Regions from separate parts of the Leminorella grimontii genome, predicted to be linked through region 3. Evidence: predicted binding sites of a transcription regulator. Region 3 holds the regulator's gene; each other region holds the start of a gene.
The links. Region 3 encodes PhoB, which activates phosphate uptake and scavenging genes when phosphate is short. Its sites were predicted from a motif close to CTGTCATAAAACTGNCNNAT; they were not measured.
Positions count from the first base shown of each region.

Region 1: a site for PhoB is predicted at 2,000-2,019, ahead of V8L73_RS15515 (esterase-like activity of phytase family protein). Genes of this name have one in related genera too.
Region 2: a site for PhoB is predicted at 2,372-2,391, ahead of pstS (phosphate ABC transporter substrate-binding protein PstS). Genes of this name have one in related genera too.

Region 1 is NZ_CP146357.1:3,356,897-3,361,089, reverse strand. It holds gene V8L73_RS15525 (MFS transporter) at 1-964, opposite strand, end outside; gene V8L73_RS15520 (FadR/GntR family transcriptional regulator) at 1,220-1,933, shown strand; gene V8L73_RS15515 (esterase-like activity of phytase family protein) at 2,068-3,417, shown strand; partial or broken gene V8L73_RS15510 (PepSY-associated TM helix domain-containing protein) at 3,451-4,193, opposite strand, start outside.
Region 2 is NZ_CP146357.1:4,235,391-4,239,583, forward strand. It holds gene V8L73_RS19310 (autotransporter outer membrane beta-barrel domain-containing protein) at 1-257, opposite strand, end outside; gene V8L73_RS19315 (nicotinate phosphoribosyltransferase) at 600-1,988, opposite strand; gene pstS (phosphate ABC transporter substrate-binding protein PstS) at 2,497-3,537, shown strand; gene pstC (phosphate ABC transporter permease PstC) at 3,597-4,193, shown strand, end outside.
Region 3 is NZ_CP146357.1:1,900,468-1,904,660, reverse strand. It holds gene phoR (phosphate regulon sensor histidine kinase PhoR) at 1-1,275, opposite strand, end outside; gene phoB (phosphate regulon transcriptional regulator PhoB) at 1,290-1,979, opposite strand; gene sbcD (exonuclease subunit SbcD) at 2,191-3,450, shown strand; gene V8L73_RS08975 (AAA family ATPase) at 3,447-4,193, shown strand, end outside.

The sequences.
Region 1 (4,193 bases), 1.5 Mb from region 3:
CGAAGCAGATAAGCAGCTTGCGGCTGGTCATCAGCGAGAAGCCCTTTCTGGCCAGACGGTCGGCTACCAGGCCGTTAACCAGCATGCCCATAGAGCCGAACAGGAACGGGATCGCCGCCACCCAGCCGGTGTTGGCCAGGCTCAGGCCGCGTTCGGCCTGCAGGTATCCCGGCAGCCAGGCCAGATAGAGCCAGCCGGTGTAGTTCACGCCGCTGAAGCCTAAAATCATGCCCCACACGGTGCGCTTTTTGAAAAGCAGAGCCCACTCGCCGAAGGTGACGCGGGTTTTTGCCGCAGGCTTACTGCCGGCGTTCAGATAGGCCAAGTCTTCTTTACCGAGGTCGAGCTCTTCGCGGTTGCGGTAGTAGGCGTACCAGCAGACGCCTATCAGGATGCCCGCAACGCCGATGATGATGAACATGGCGCGCCAGCCAAAGGCCAACATCAGAGCAACCAGAATCGGCGGAGCGAACGCCTGTCCGATGGTGGTGGACGAGTTAAAGATGCCCATCGGCGTGCCGCGCTCTTTGACGTTAAACCAGTCGTTGACCACCTTGACGCCGCTGGGCATAAACGGCGCTTCGCCGATGCCCAGGCCGATGCGCAGCGCGATGAACTGCCAGAAGTTGTGCACAAAGCCTGCCATGCCCTGCATAGCGGACCAGAAGATCAGCCCGGCGCCCAGCACGATGCGGGGACCAAAGCGGTCGAGCAGCAGGCCGGAAGGCAGCTGTGAGATGCCGTAAGAAAGAGAGAATGCCGACAGCAGCACGCCAAACTGCGTGGCGGACAGGCCCAGATCGCCGCGGATCGCTTCGTTTGCCACGGACAGCGAGCCGCGGTCGAGGAAGTTAATAATGCCAGCGAAGAACAGCAGCATCAGAGAAATTGTCTGTATTCTGCGGACCTTTGCCGTTTTTGCCGCGTCGAGGGGCATGACAGTATCAGGAGAGCTCGTTTGCATGTTTTGTCCTAATCCCATGAATTTTTATTGTTATCGTCGACGTTCGTTTTGGCGTCGGCGGTATAAATTAATTTTGGTCCAGTGGCATGATGGTCCGGCCACTGGACCGAACGGTATCATCCATGAAAAAGAACCTGATTGATGTGACTATAGTCACATTTATGATCCTGTGGGATCCGGGGTGCGTCCCCGATGGAACAGGAGATTGTGATATGCTTACGGCTATAAACGTTTTTCCGCTCCCGGAGGGGCGAAATGGAATTACCTACTCTCAAAGTTGAACGGCTCTATCGCCAAATATCTAACCTGCTGATTGACTGCATTAAAAAGGGGCAGTTTTTGCCGGGCGAGCCGCTGCCGTCGGAGCGCGATCTCTCCAAGCAGATGGGCGTGAGCCGCTCGTCTATTCGCGAAGCCTTTATCGCCCTTGAGATGACCGGCTGGATTGAAATTCGCGTGGGCAACGGCGTATACGTCGCCAATCCGCTGCCGCAGGAGCGTGCGCAAGAGGCGGCGCCAGCCGATGCGACGCGTCAGGAAGAGGAGTTCAGCCTGCAGGCGCTCCTGAAGGCGCGACAGGTGTTTGAAACCATGCTGGCCGAACTTGCGGCCCGCAACGCGACCGACGATCAGCGCGCCGAGCTGGTGGAAGTGCTGCAGGATCTGGAGAAGCAGCGCGATAACGACGAGAACTTCCTGCGCGAAGACAAGCGCTTTCACCTGCTGATTAGCGAAATGAGCGGCAATGAAGTGCTGAGGGACATGATGGAATACCTGTGGGATAAGCGTAACTCGACGCGTTTCGTTCGTCTGGAGGCCCACTACGCCGATCCCGATCTGGCGCTGCACATGAACGTCGATCACGCTCGCATTGGGCAGGCTATCTTAGACCGCGATCCGAAGCGGGCCTCGGCCAGCATGCGCGAACATCTACAGAACGTTTATGAGCGGTTCTTTAAGATCGAGTAACGCGGCTAACGGGCGGACGGTGGCGTAGAAAGCACCGCCGCTTCGCCTTGGTTCTATTCTTTGGGCCATTCATAAAACAGTCACTTTGTAACACTATGCTTAGTCACTAAGTCTGCTACCAAGGATGCCTGAAAATGAAAAAAGCCTCACTTTCACTGCTGTTTGCTTCTCTTTTTCCCCTATATGCCAGCGCGGCCGATGCGGATATTCAGGTTAGTCGGTATACGGTAAGCTTCCCCAAAAACGATAGGGTCGCGTATCGCGGTTCGGCGTTTCCCGACGGCTTGCCGGTGGGCGTCGGCTCCGGCCTGCTGTTTTTGCATAAAGAGGGGAACGATCTGATTTTCGCTACCGTCACTGACCGCGGTCCGAATGCGGATGCGCCAAAGGCGGGAAAGCGTGAGTCAAAAATTTTTGCCAGCCCAGACTTTACGCCGCTGTTGATGAATATTCGGGTCAGTGCGGATAAGGCTCAGGCCGTTGACGCCCGCGCGCTGCACGACGCCGAGGGGAACATCAGCGGCCTGCCGCTGCCGGAAGGGCTTATCGGCGCCACTAACGAGGTGGCGCTCGGCGAGTCTTTACACGCTCTGAAAAGCGACAAGCGAGGCCTGGATTCTGAAGGGATAGCCCCGGACGGTAAAGGCGGCTACTGGCTGTGCGATGAGTACGGACCGTTTATTGTCCATATCGACGCCAGCGGGAAGATACTTGAGAAATTTGGCCCGCAGGCGCAGGGCGAAGAACGAGGCGTGGCGGGCGGCCTGCCCAATATCATTAAATGGCGCCAGCCGAATCGAGGCTTTGAGGGACTAACCCGCATGCCGGACGGGCGCATTCTCGCCGCCGTGCAGAGTACGCTCGATATCGACGGCAAAACCAAAAACAGCGCGCGGTTCACCCGTCTGGTGAGCTTCGATCCGGCTACCGGTAAAACCGCGATGTACGGCTACCCGATTGACGTCGAGGCTTATAAAAAAGCAAAGGATGCCAAGATCGGCGATATCGTCGCATTGGACAATCACCGCGTGCTGGTGATTGAGCAGGGGGCGGATAAAGACAAAAACATGCGCAACCGTATTTATCTGGTAGACCTCAGCCAAGCCAGCGATCTGAGCCAGTTCGATAAGCATCCGCCGGAGTTTGACGACGCCGATGGTCTGAAGACCAGAGGGATTACTCTCGCCGCGAAAACGCTGGCGGTAGACCTACGCGCGCTAGGCTGGCGACAGGAGAAGGCGGAAGGGCTGGCGCTTATTGATAATAAAACTCTGGCGGTGATTAACGACAACGACTTCGGAATTCGCCCCGAGCTGGTGAATGCGGCAGGCGGCAAGAAGAACATGGATGATTACGAGGCCGACGGTAAAGGTAATCTGTTGGTTGACGGTAATCCGACGCAGGCCAAAATCGTGATTCAGCCGCTGGATAAGCCAGAGAGCGAAAACGATCTCTGGATTATCAGGCTGCCGAAGGCGCTGTGATTTGTATTAGGCTGACCGTCAACGCGCTCTTTGGGGCGCGTTGACGCTTTCCCTCGCTCGGCGCGTTTTCCATCGCGCCGCGTCAAACAGTAAAAAAGCCGCCAGGCTTACCCCCATAACCGGCAGCGCGTAGCCCAGACCAGCGGCAACGATAAGAGAAGCTGCCTTTTGAGGCACGGATAGAGGCAGCCAGGCGTTGAGCAGGGTCTGCGCGGGGGCGCTTTCCGGCGACGTCGGCCGCTTCAACCACCACATCCTGTAGCCGAAGGCGATAAGCGCGCAGAGGCCTAATCCAAAGGCGGCTAAAATCAGCTGATTAGGCAGGCCAAAAAGCACGCCCATGTGGGCATCGACGCCCCAGCGGGTGAGTTTGGCGATAAGGGGAAAGCGTTTAAATTCGGCCCTGTCGACGAGCGCGAAGTCGTCGGGGTGAATGGACACGGCGTCTACCCGCGTTGGCCAACTGCGGTCGATTTCCGCCACCGTCCACGCGGTTTGGGCGTTTTTGGGCTGACGAATTTCAAGCTTTGATGCCTTGATGCCCGTGCTGCGGGCGGACGTAAGCACGTTGTCCCAGTCGGCATTACGGGCATTTTCCTCAAAGGCGGCAGGGCGTTGCGCCATGTGGTGATGAGCATGTTCTCCTTGAGGAACGCTTGGGGGAACGCCGGTCAACGTTGCATTAACCTGCGGCGTAAGCCAGCCCAGTTGAGCCCGCAGGCTGTCAATATTGCCGCCCGCCCACTGCGACCAGGTCAGCCCGGTGGCCGAAAAGA
Region 2 (4,193 bases), 2.0 Mb from region 3:
GCTTCAAATAGCCGCACACCGGAACTCAAATTGAACGTTCCCGTACCGGTTACGTTAATTTCCGAACCTTTATTTTTGCTTTGCATAACCATGCCGGTACTGACCCCGTTCCAGCTTAACGTATCAAAGTTTTTAACCTGGCCGGAGGTAGCTGTAACCTGAGGTGCTGCATTGATGCTGAAAGGGGCGCTAAGTACAGAGATCTGTATAGCAAGAGATAGCGCTTTTTTCTTCCATTGAAAGACGTTTAGTTCCATTAATGAACTCCTTGAAATAATTCAAAATAAGGAATTACTCTTATAATATTTATTTTAAATAATAAATTTTCTTAGTTATTGTAAGTTTGTTTTGGTTTTATAAAAAGTCCACTTTTGGTCTTTTATATTTAAAGCAACTTTTTTGTTTTTTTAATGTTTATTTTATTTGTATGTTGATTGTTTGTTTTTTTGTGAATGGTATGTTTTATTTTTAAAAATAAAAATATTTTTCAAAATGGATTTTTGTATAAAAAACAACCAACACTAATATATCTAATATAATTAAATAAAAAGGCCAGAAGATTTTTCTTAAGGCCTTTTATTATTAGAATGGTAGTACTATCAGACAACAATACAATCCTGCACCGCCCTCTGGCGAATGGCGTCCAACGTATCGTCAACGATAAGCTGGCCGTCGCGGTAAACCGGTACCAGCAGGTTTTCCGATGGGGAAACGGCGTCCCGCGCGACGGTTTTAAACTCGCCGTTTTCTTTAATCAGCGCCAGTCGGCCCTTTTTGGAGCGCTTGACGCTGTCGGTTATCGGATCTTTATAAACGTCTCTCCACTGTCCGTTAATACAGACGGCGGAGGCCTTCATGGCGAACTTCTGCGTATCGCGGTGGACCTTTTGCAACAGCTCGCCGCCCATGCCGAACGCCACGTTTTCCGCGCTCAGCCGCCGGTTTTTCATTTCTCGCAGAATGGCGGCGATAGAGGACGCTGAAATGCCGTCGCCCTGAATGATGCGAATAAAGTCCGGCAGCACCTTGTAGCCTTTGTCGTTGACGCGAAAGCCGAACTTGGCCATCAGGCGCTCAATCGCTTCGTTAACTATAGCGACCGGTTCGCCGGAATCGGGGCGAATAACCAGCGTACCGCCGCTGTTTTCCACCTGAGACTTCAGGCTGCCGCCCCAGATGTTGTCGATAGCGTTCCAAAGGTCGTAGGAGTCGCTGACCACCGCGACGGTTTTCCCCTTTCCGCCGAAGCGCCTGAGCATGTTGGCGTAGGCGTCGGTTTCCCCCTCACGGCCCCAGCTGGTGATGGTGCTGTGCTCGGCGGCGGGGATGGAGAATCCGGCCATGGGGCTGTGGTAGAAGCGCTTGGCGCTGACCAGCGCCGCCAGGCTGTCGGTGCCCATAAAGTTGACCAAGTGGGCCAGGCTGCCGATGCTGACGCTTTCTTCGGAGCTTGCGCCTCTGGCGCCGAAGTCGTGCAGCTTGAACGGCAGGCCGTCAAGCGAGTCGGCGGTGTCTTGTAAATAGCGGGCTATCAGGCTGTGGCAGGCTTTGGAGATGGTCGCCACCGTCGTCGGATACCAAACGGCGCGCAGCAGCGACGTTTCTATATAGCTGGTTAACCAGGCGCATTTGGGGTCGGTATTGATAACCTGAACCAGCACGTTGCCAGTCGGCACCAGCGTTCCTTCCGGTACGGCTTCGATTTCAAGCGGCAGGTAGCCGTTGTGCGCCTGCAGGATGTACATCCAACCGTCGTAGTTAAACGGCAAGCCGTGCAGGGCCATCATTTCTTCGGCTTCGTTGATGTCCGTCAGGGTGATGGGCGTCATCAGGTATTGCTTGATGAACATTTGCAGGCCGAAAAACAGCGTTTTTGGGTAAACGCCGCCGCGAGACTCAATATAGCTGGAGATGTATTCGGTACCCGCCGGGTACTGAAGGTAGTGAGAGGTTTTGTAAGAATCGCTGTTGAGTATCAGGTTGTGCATGATGGAAATCCTCCAATCAATTGACGTCACGCGCCGGTCTGTCCAGCACGTTGGCAGTTTCCCTGCCCTTTAAGGGTAGCTCCTACCCGGTGTTTTATATACCCGTCATACTTCAAGCTGCATGTGCGTTGGCTGCGCTCGTTCACCCGAATCACTTACTTATGTAAGCTCATCGGGATTAATGAGAGGCTCCTGCCTCTCACCGGAGGCCAGCCTTCGGCTGGTCAAATTCGTTCCCGACGAATTTGTCACTCCCTTGCCGCCTTCCTGCAACTTGAATTATTTAGGTTATATAGTGGCATAAAGACACTATATTGGTCAATGGAATTTAATGGCAATTTGCCACTATTGTGAAAAAAGGTATTTTTATCGCAAAACGCCGGCTGTCATAAAACTGTAATAGAGCCGACATTATACTGTCATCAAACGGTCTTATTGTTTCCAGCGTACTCGTTAATTATCTGAAGTTTGCTTGCAACAGAGTCCCAGCGTTCCTTTAGGAGGAATCATGAAACTGATACGTACGACGCTCGCTTTCGGTATTGCCGCTACCGTTTCAATGACTGCGCTTACCGCCATGGCCGCTGAAAACATCACCGGCGCGGGCGCGACCTTCCCGGCTCCCGTTTACGCCAAGTGGGCGGACAGCTACCAAAAAGAGAATGGAAACAACATCAACTATCAGGGAATCGGTTCATCCGGCGGCGTTAAGCAAATCAACGCGAATACCGTCGACTTCGGCGCATCGGACGCCCCCTTGGCTGACGACCGTTTAGAAAAAGAAGATCTGTTCCAGTTTCCGACCGTTATCGGCGGCGTCGTCATGGCGGTTAATCTTGAAGGCATCAAGTCAGGCGATCTGACGCTGGACGGCAAAACGCTGGGCGATATCTATCTCGGCACGGTGAAGAAGTGGAACGATCCGGCCATCGCCAAGCTGAACCCGGGTGTGAAGCTGCCGGACCTGGCGATTAACGTCGTGCGCCGTGCAGACGGCTCCGGCACCTCGTTCGTGTTCACCAGCTATCTGGCGAAAGTCAGCCCTGAGTGGAAAGAGCAGGTGGGCGTCGGCTCTACCGTGAAGTGGCCGGTTGGTCTGGGCGGCAAGGGCAACGACGGCATCGCCGCCTTCGTACAGCGCCTGCCGGGCTCTATCGGCTATGTGGAATACGCCTACGCTAAGCAAAACAACCTGGCCTACACCAAGCTGGTTTCTGCCGACGGTGAAGTCGTCAGCCCAACTCAGGAATCCTTCAGCGCTGCCGCCAAGGGCATCGACTGGTCCAAGTCGTTCGCGCAGGACTTAACGTTCCAAAAGGGCAAAGACGCCTGGCCGATTACCTCCACCACCTTCATTCTGGTGCATAAAACCCAGAAAGACGCCAAGCGCGGCGCCGAAGTGCTGAAGTTCTTTGACTGGGGCTACGCCAAGGGCGGCAAGCAGGCCAAAGAGCTGGACTACGCCGTACTGCCTGACGCTGTGGTTGAGCAAGTTCGCAGCGCCTGGAAAACCCAGATTAAAGACGCCAGCGGTAAGCCGATTTACTAATTATCTTGTAGCCGCCCTCTCGCTTTGAGAGGGCGTTAACCCACTCACAGGGAGACCCAATGGCGGAATATAAGCCGATGATAAAAGCGCCAGGGAAACAGGGCGACATTATTTTCAGCGCGCTGGTTAAACTGGCTGCGCTGATTACGCTTTTACTGCTGGGCGGCATTATCGTTTCTCTGATTATCGCCTCCTGGCCCAGCATTCAGAAATTCGGCATCGGCTTTCTGTGGAGCAAGGAATGGGACGCTCCCGCCGATGAGTTCGGCGCGCTGGTGCCGATTTACGGCACGGTAGTCACCTCCGTTATCGCGCTGCTGATAGCCGTGCCCGTGAGCTTCGGCATCGCGCTGTTTTTGACCGAGCTTGCGCCCGGCTGGCTTAAGCGCCCGCTGGGGATTGCGATAGAGCTGCTGGCGGCGATCCCTAGCATCGTTTACGGCATGTGGGGGCTGTTTATTTTCGCGCCGCTGTTTGCCAAATATTTCCAGCAGCCGGTTAACGACGTGGTGGCGAATATCCCCATTATCGGCACGCTGTTCTCCGGCCCGGCCTTCGGCATCGGCATTCTGGCCGCCGGGGTGATCCTGGCCATCATGATTATTCCCTACATCGCTGCGGTGATGCGCGACGTGTTCGAGCAGACGCCGACGCTG
Region 3 (4,193 bases):
TGCGCCCACCGGCAGCACAAAGCTGAACTCGCTGCCCTTGCCCGGCTGGCTTTCAATCTCCAGCCGAGAATCGTGATGGTTGAGCGCGTGTTTAACAATCGCCAGCCCCAGCCCGCTGCCGCCTGTCTGCCTGGAGCGGGAAGGATCGACCCGGTAGAACCGCTCCGTCAGGTGGGAAAGATGTTGCCGCTCAATGCCCGGCCCATTGTCTTTTACGCTAAAGCGCGCGCCTTTGGGCGTCAACGCCCAGTCGACCTGAACGGCCGTTCCTTCCGGCGTATGGTTAATCGCGTTATACACCAGGTTAGACATCGCGCTGTAAAGCTGCTCCTGATTGCCGTAAACGTACAGCCCCGGCGTAACGTTGAAGTTAAGCTTATGCTTACCGCCGCTTAGCACTTCTCCTTCGCGCAGCAGCGTATCCAGCAGCGCCGGAACGTTAATCTTTTCATTCGATACGTGGCGCGGCGCGGCTTCAATGCGCGACAGGGTCAACAGCTGATTGACCAGCTGGTCCATGCGCTCGGTCTGCCCCTTCATGCTGGCCACGGCGCGCTGGCGAATTTCAGGACGCGTATCTTCATCGTCCAGCATTTCCAGATAGCCTCTAAGCACCGTCAGCGGGGTTTTCAACTCGTGGCTGGCATTGGTGAAAAACTTGCGCCTCACCTCTTCCAATTGTCGCACCTGCGACACGTCGCGCGCTGAAATCAGTATTTGTCCTTCATCATAGGGCACCGCGCGAAACTCAATGTGGCTGCCGTTGTTGAACTGAAGGGTCAGCGGTTCGCCGAACTGCCGCTGATTAATAAAGTCGGTAAACTGCGGATAGCGGATCAGGTTAAGAATGTGCTGGCCGTTGTCCTCCGGCCAGCGAAAGCCCAGCATGCTTTGCGCCAGGCGGTTACACCAAAAGATATGGCCGCTTTCCGTACTGAGCACCACCGCGTCCGGCAGCGATTCCGCGCCGCTGCGAAAGCGCTTGATAAGCGAAGTCAATTCTCGCCGACGCTGGCGGTTGCGGTGCTGCATCTGATACAGGCCGTAAAACAGCGGCTCCCAGCTTCCTCTTCCCGACGGCGGCATGATGCTGCGATCCAACCACAGCCAGTGAGAAAGCTTCAGCAGGTTGTAAAAGTGCCAGCACAGCGCGGCGCTGACGGAAATCAGCAACAGCAGCGTCAAATGGCCGATAAAAATGCTTAACAGCAGCGCGGGAAGACAAAAGAGAAACAGCTCTAAAATGATTTTTTTCCACGACAGGCGTTCTAACACTGGCAGTTTCCTAATTAAAAGCGCGTTGAAAAACGGTAGCCGGAACCGCGTACGGTCTGCAGCATCTTATCATAGCCGCTGCCCTCCAGCGTCTTACGCAGTCGACGAATAAACACGTCTACCGTTCTGTCCTCAACGTAAACGTTGGTGCCCCATACCTGATTTAGCAGCTGTTCGCGGCTGTAAACCCGTTCCGGATGGCTCATAAAAAAGTGAAGCAGCTTGTACTCCGTCGGTCCCATATCGAGCGGCACGTCGTCCGCCATGACTCGATGAGAAGACGGATCGAGCACCAGGCCGCTAAACGTCAGCTGCTCGTGTTCCGTCATCGGCGACGTTCTGCGCATCACCGCCTTCATGCGGGCCATCAGCTCTTTGGGCGAAAACGGCTTGGTCACATAGTCATCAGCGCCGGACTCAAGCCCCTGCACCCTGTCGTCCTCTTCGCTGCGCGCGGTCAGCATGATGATAGGAATATCTTTGGTCAGCGCTTCGCGCTTCATCGACTTGATAAACTGTATGCCGGAACCGCCCGGCAACATCCAGTCCAGCAATACCAGATCGGGATACGGCTCTTTTAACTGCGCCTGCGCGCTGGCCAGGTCCCCCGCTTCTATCGTCTGATAATCGTGCTGTTCCAGCACAAGAGAGATCATTTCCCTGATAGGCGCTTCGTCTTCAACGATCAGTATGCGTTTCATCATCGGCGTTAGGCTCTTTCGCTGTAGATCTTTATTGGAGCTGTAATGCGGGCCAGTATGCTACAGATATATGACAGTTTTATGACGTTAACAACCTGTACGTTGTGAATTAACTCGAGATTAACGGAAAAAGACCGCTGCTCGGCCATTCGCTGCGTATAATGTCGCGAAGAAAAGGTTTCTACACTACTGCGAACGATAACCGTGAGGATCCATGCGAATTATTCATACGTCTGACTGGCACCTGGGACAATACTTTTTTACTAAAAGCCGCGCCGCAGAGCATGAAGCATTCCTGAACTGGCTGACTGAACAGGTAGTTACCTACCGAGTCGACGCCGTTATCGTCGCTGGGGACGTGTTCGACACGGCGTCGCCGCCCAGCTACGCCCGCGAGCTGTATAACCAGTTTATCGTCAGGCTTCAGCCGACGGGCTGCCGCCTGGTGGTTCTTGGCGGCAATCACGACGCCGTTGCCGTACTGAACGAGTCCCGCGCGCTTTTAGCCTGCCTTAACGTTGACGTAATAGCCGGCGTCGCAGAAGACGAATCACAAGAGCTGTTGCTGTTAAATGATAGAACAGGAGAGCCCTCGGCCCTGCTGTGCGCCGTGCCGTTTATACGACAGCGTGACATTGTCACTAGCCAGGCGGGGCAGTCGGCGGAGGAAAAGCGTATAGGAATGCAGTCGGCCATCGCCGAGCACTATCGGCGCGTTTACGAACTGGCGCTGGCTAAAAGAGCAGCACTCGATCGTCACCTTCCCATTATATTAACCGGGCATCTGACGACCGTCGGCGCCTCAACGTCGGACTCTGTCAGAGAGATTTACATCGGTACGCTTGACGCGTTTCCCGCACAGGCCTTCCCGCCGGCCGACTACATCGCGCTGGGCCATATTCACCGGCCTCAGAGGGTGGCAGGCCTTGAACACGTTCGCTACTCCGGTTCCCCCATTGCCCTAAGCTTTGACGAAACCGGCCAGGAAAAGAGCGTCGTTTTAGTCGACCTTAATCCTGACGCTTCGCCGCAAATAACGCTGCTGCCGGTGCCGGAATTCCAGCCCATGCGCTTAATCAAAGGCGATATCGACGAGGTGCTGGCCAGGCTTGACGCGTTTAAATCGTCCAGCGAGGAGCGCCCCGTTTGGCTGGATATAGAAGTCGATACCGCACTTTACCTTAGCGATCTACAAAAGCGCATTCAACTAATGGCCGACGACCTGCCGGTGGAGATCGTTCTGCTGCGGCGCAGCAAAACCATGACGCATCGCCATCTGGAACGACAGGAGAAAGAAACGTTGACCGAACTGACCGCCAATGACGTTTTTGAGCGCCGACTGGCGCAGGAGCAGCAGGAATCTCCCGATGAAAACGTCGCTTCGCGCTATCCTCGGCTAAGAGAGATGTTTAACGGCTTATTGGATGAAGTCAGGCTTGAGGGTGAACAAAAGGCACAGGAGGAGATAAAGTGAAAATTCTCAGCCTACGCCTTAAAAACCTCAATTCGCTTAAGGGCGAGTGGAAAATCGACTTCACGCAGTCGCCTTTTTGCGACAATGCGCTGTTCGCCATCACCGGCCCCACCGGAGCGGGTAAAACCACCCTGCTGGACGCCATCTGCCTGGCGCTCTATCACAAAACGCCCCGCCTCGCCGTCGGCCCGACGCAAAACGATCTGATGACCAACCATACCGCCGAATCTCTGGCGGAGGTCGAATTTGAGGTTCAGGGCATCGGCTACCGCGCCTTTTGGAGCCAGCGGCGCGCCAAAGGCCTAGCGGACGGCAACCTGCAGGCGCCGAAGGTTGAACTCGCCTATTTGAGCGACGGAAAAATCATCACCGATAAGGTTCGCGACAAGCTTGAGGCCATAGCTCAAATCACCGGCCTCGATTTCGGACGCTTCACCAAGTCCATGATGCTCTCCCAAGGGGAGTTCGCCGCCTTTCTCAACGCCGAACCTAACGAACGGGCTGAGCTGCTGGAAGAGCTGACCGGCACCGAGATATACGGCCAGATTTCCGAGCGGGTCTTCCTGCGCCATAAAGAGGCCAAAAGCGAGCTGGAGGCGCTGTACGCCCGATTCGAGGGCGTACGGCTGCTTGGCGATGAGGAGCTGAATTCGCTACGCGAACAGGCACAACAGCTTCACCAACAGGAGCAGGTCCTGGAGCAGCAAATTCAGCAGTTGACCAACGACGGGCAGTGGCTGGCC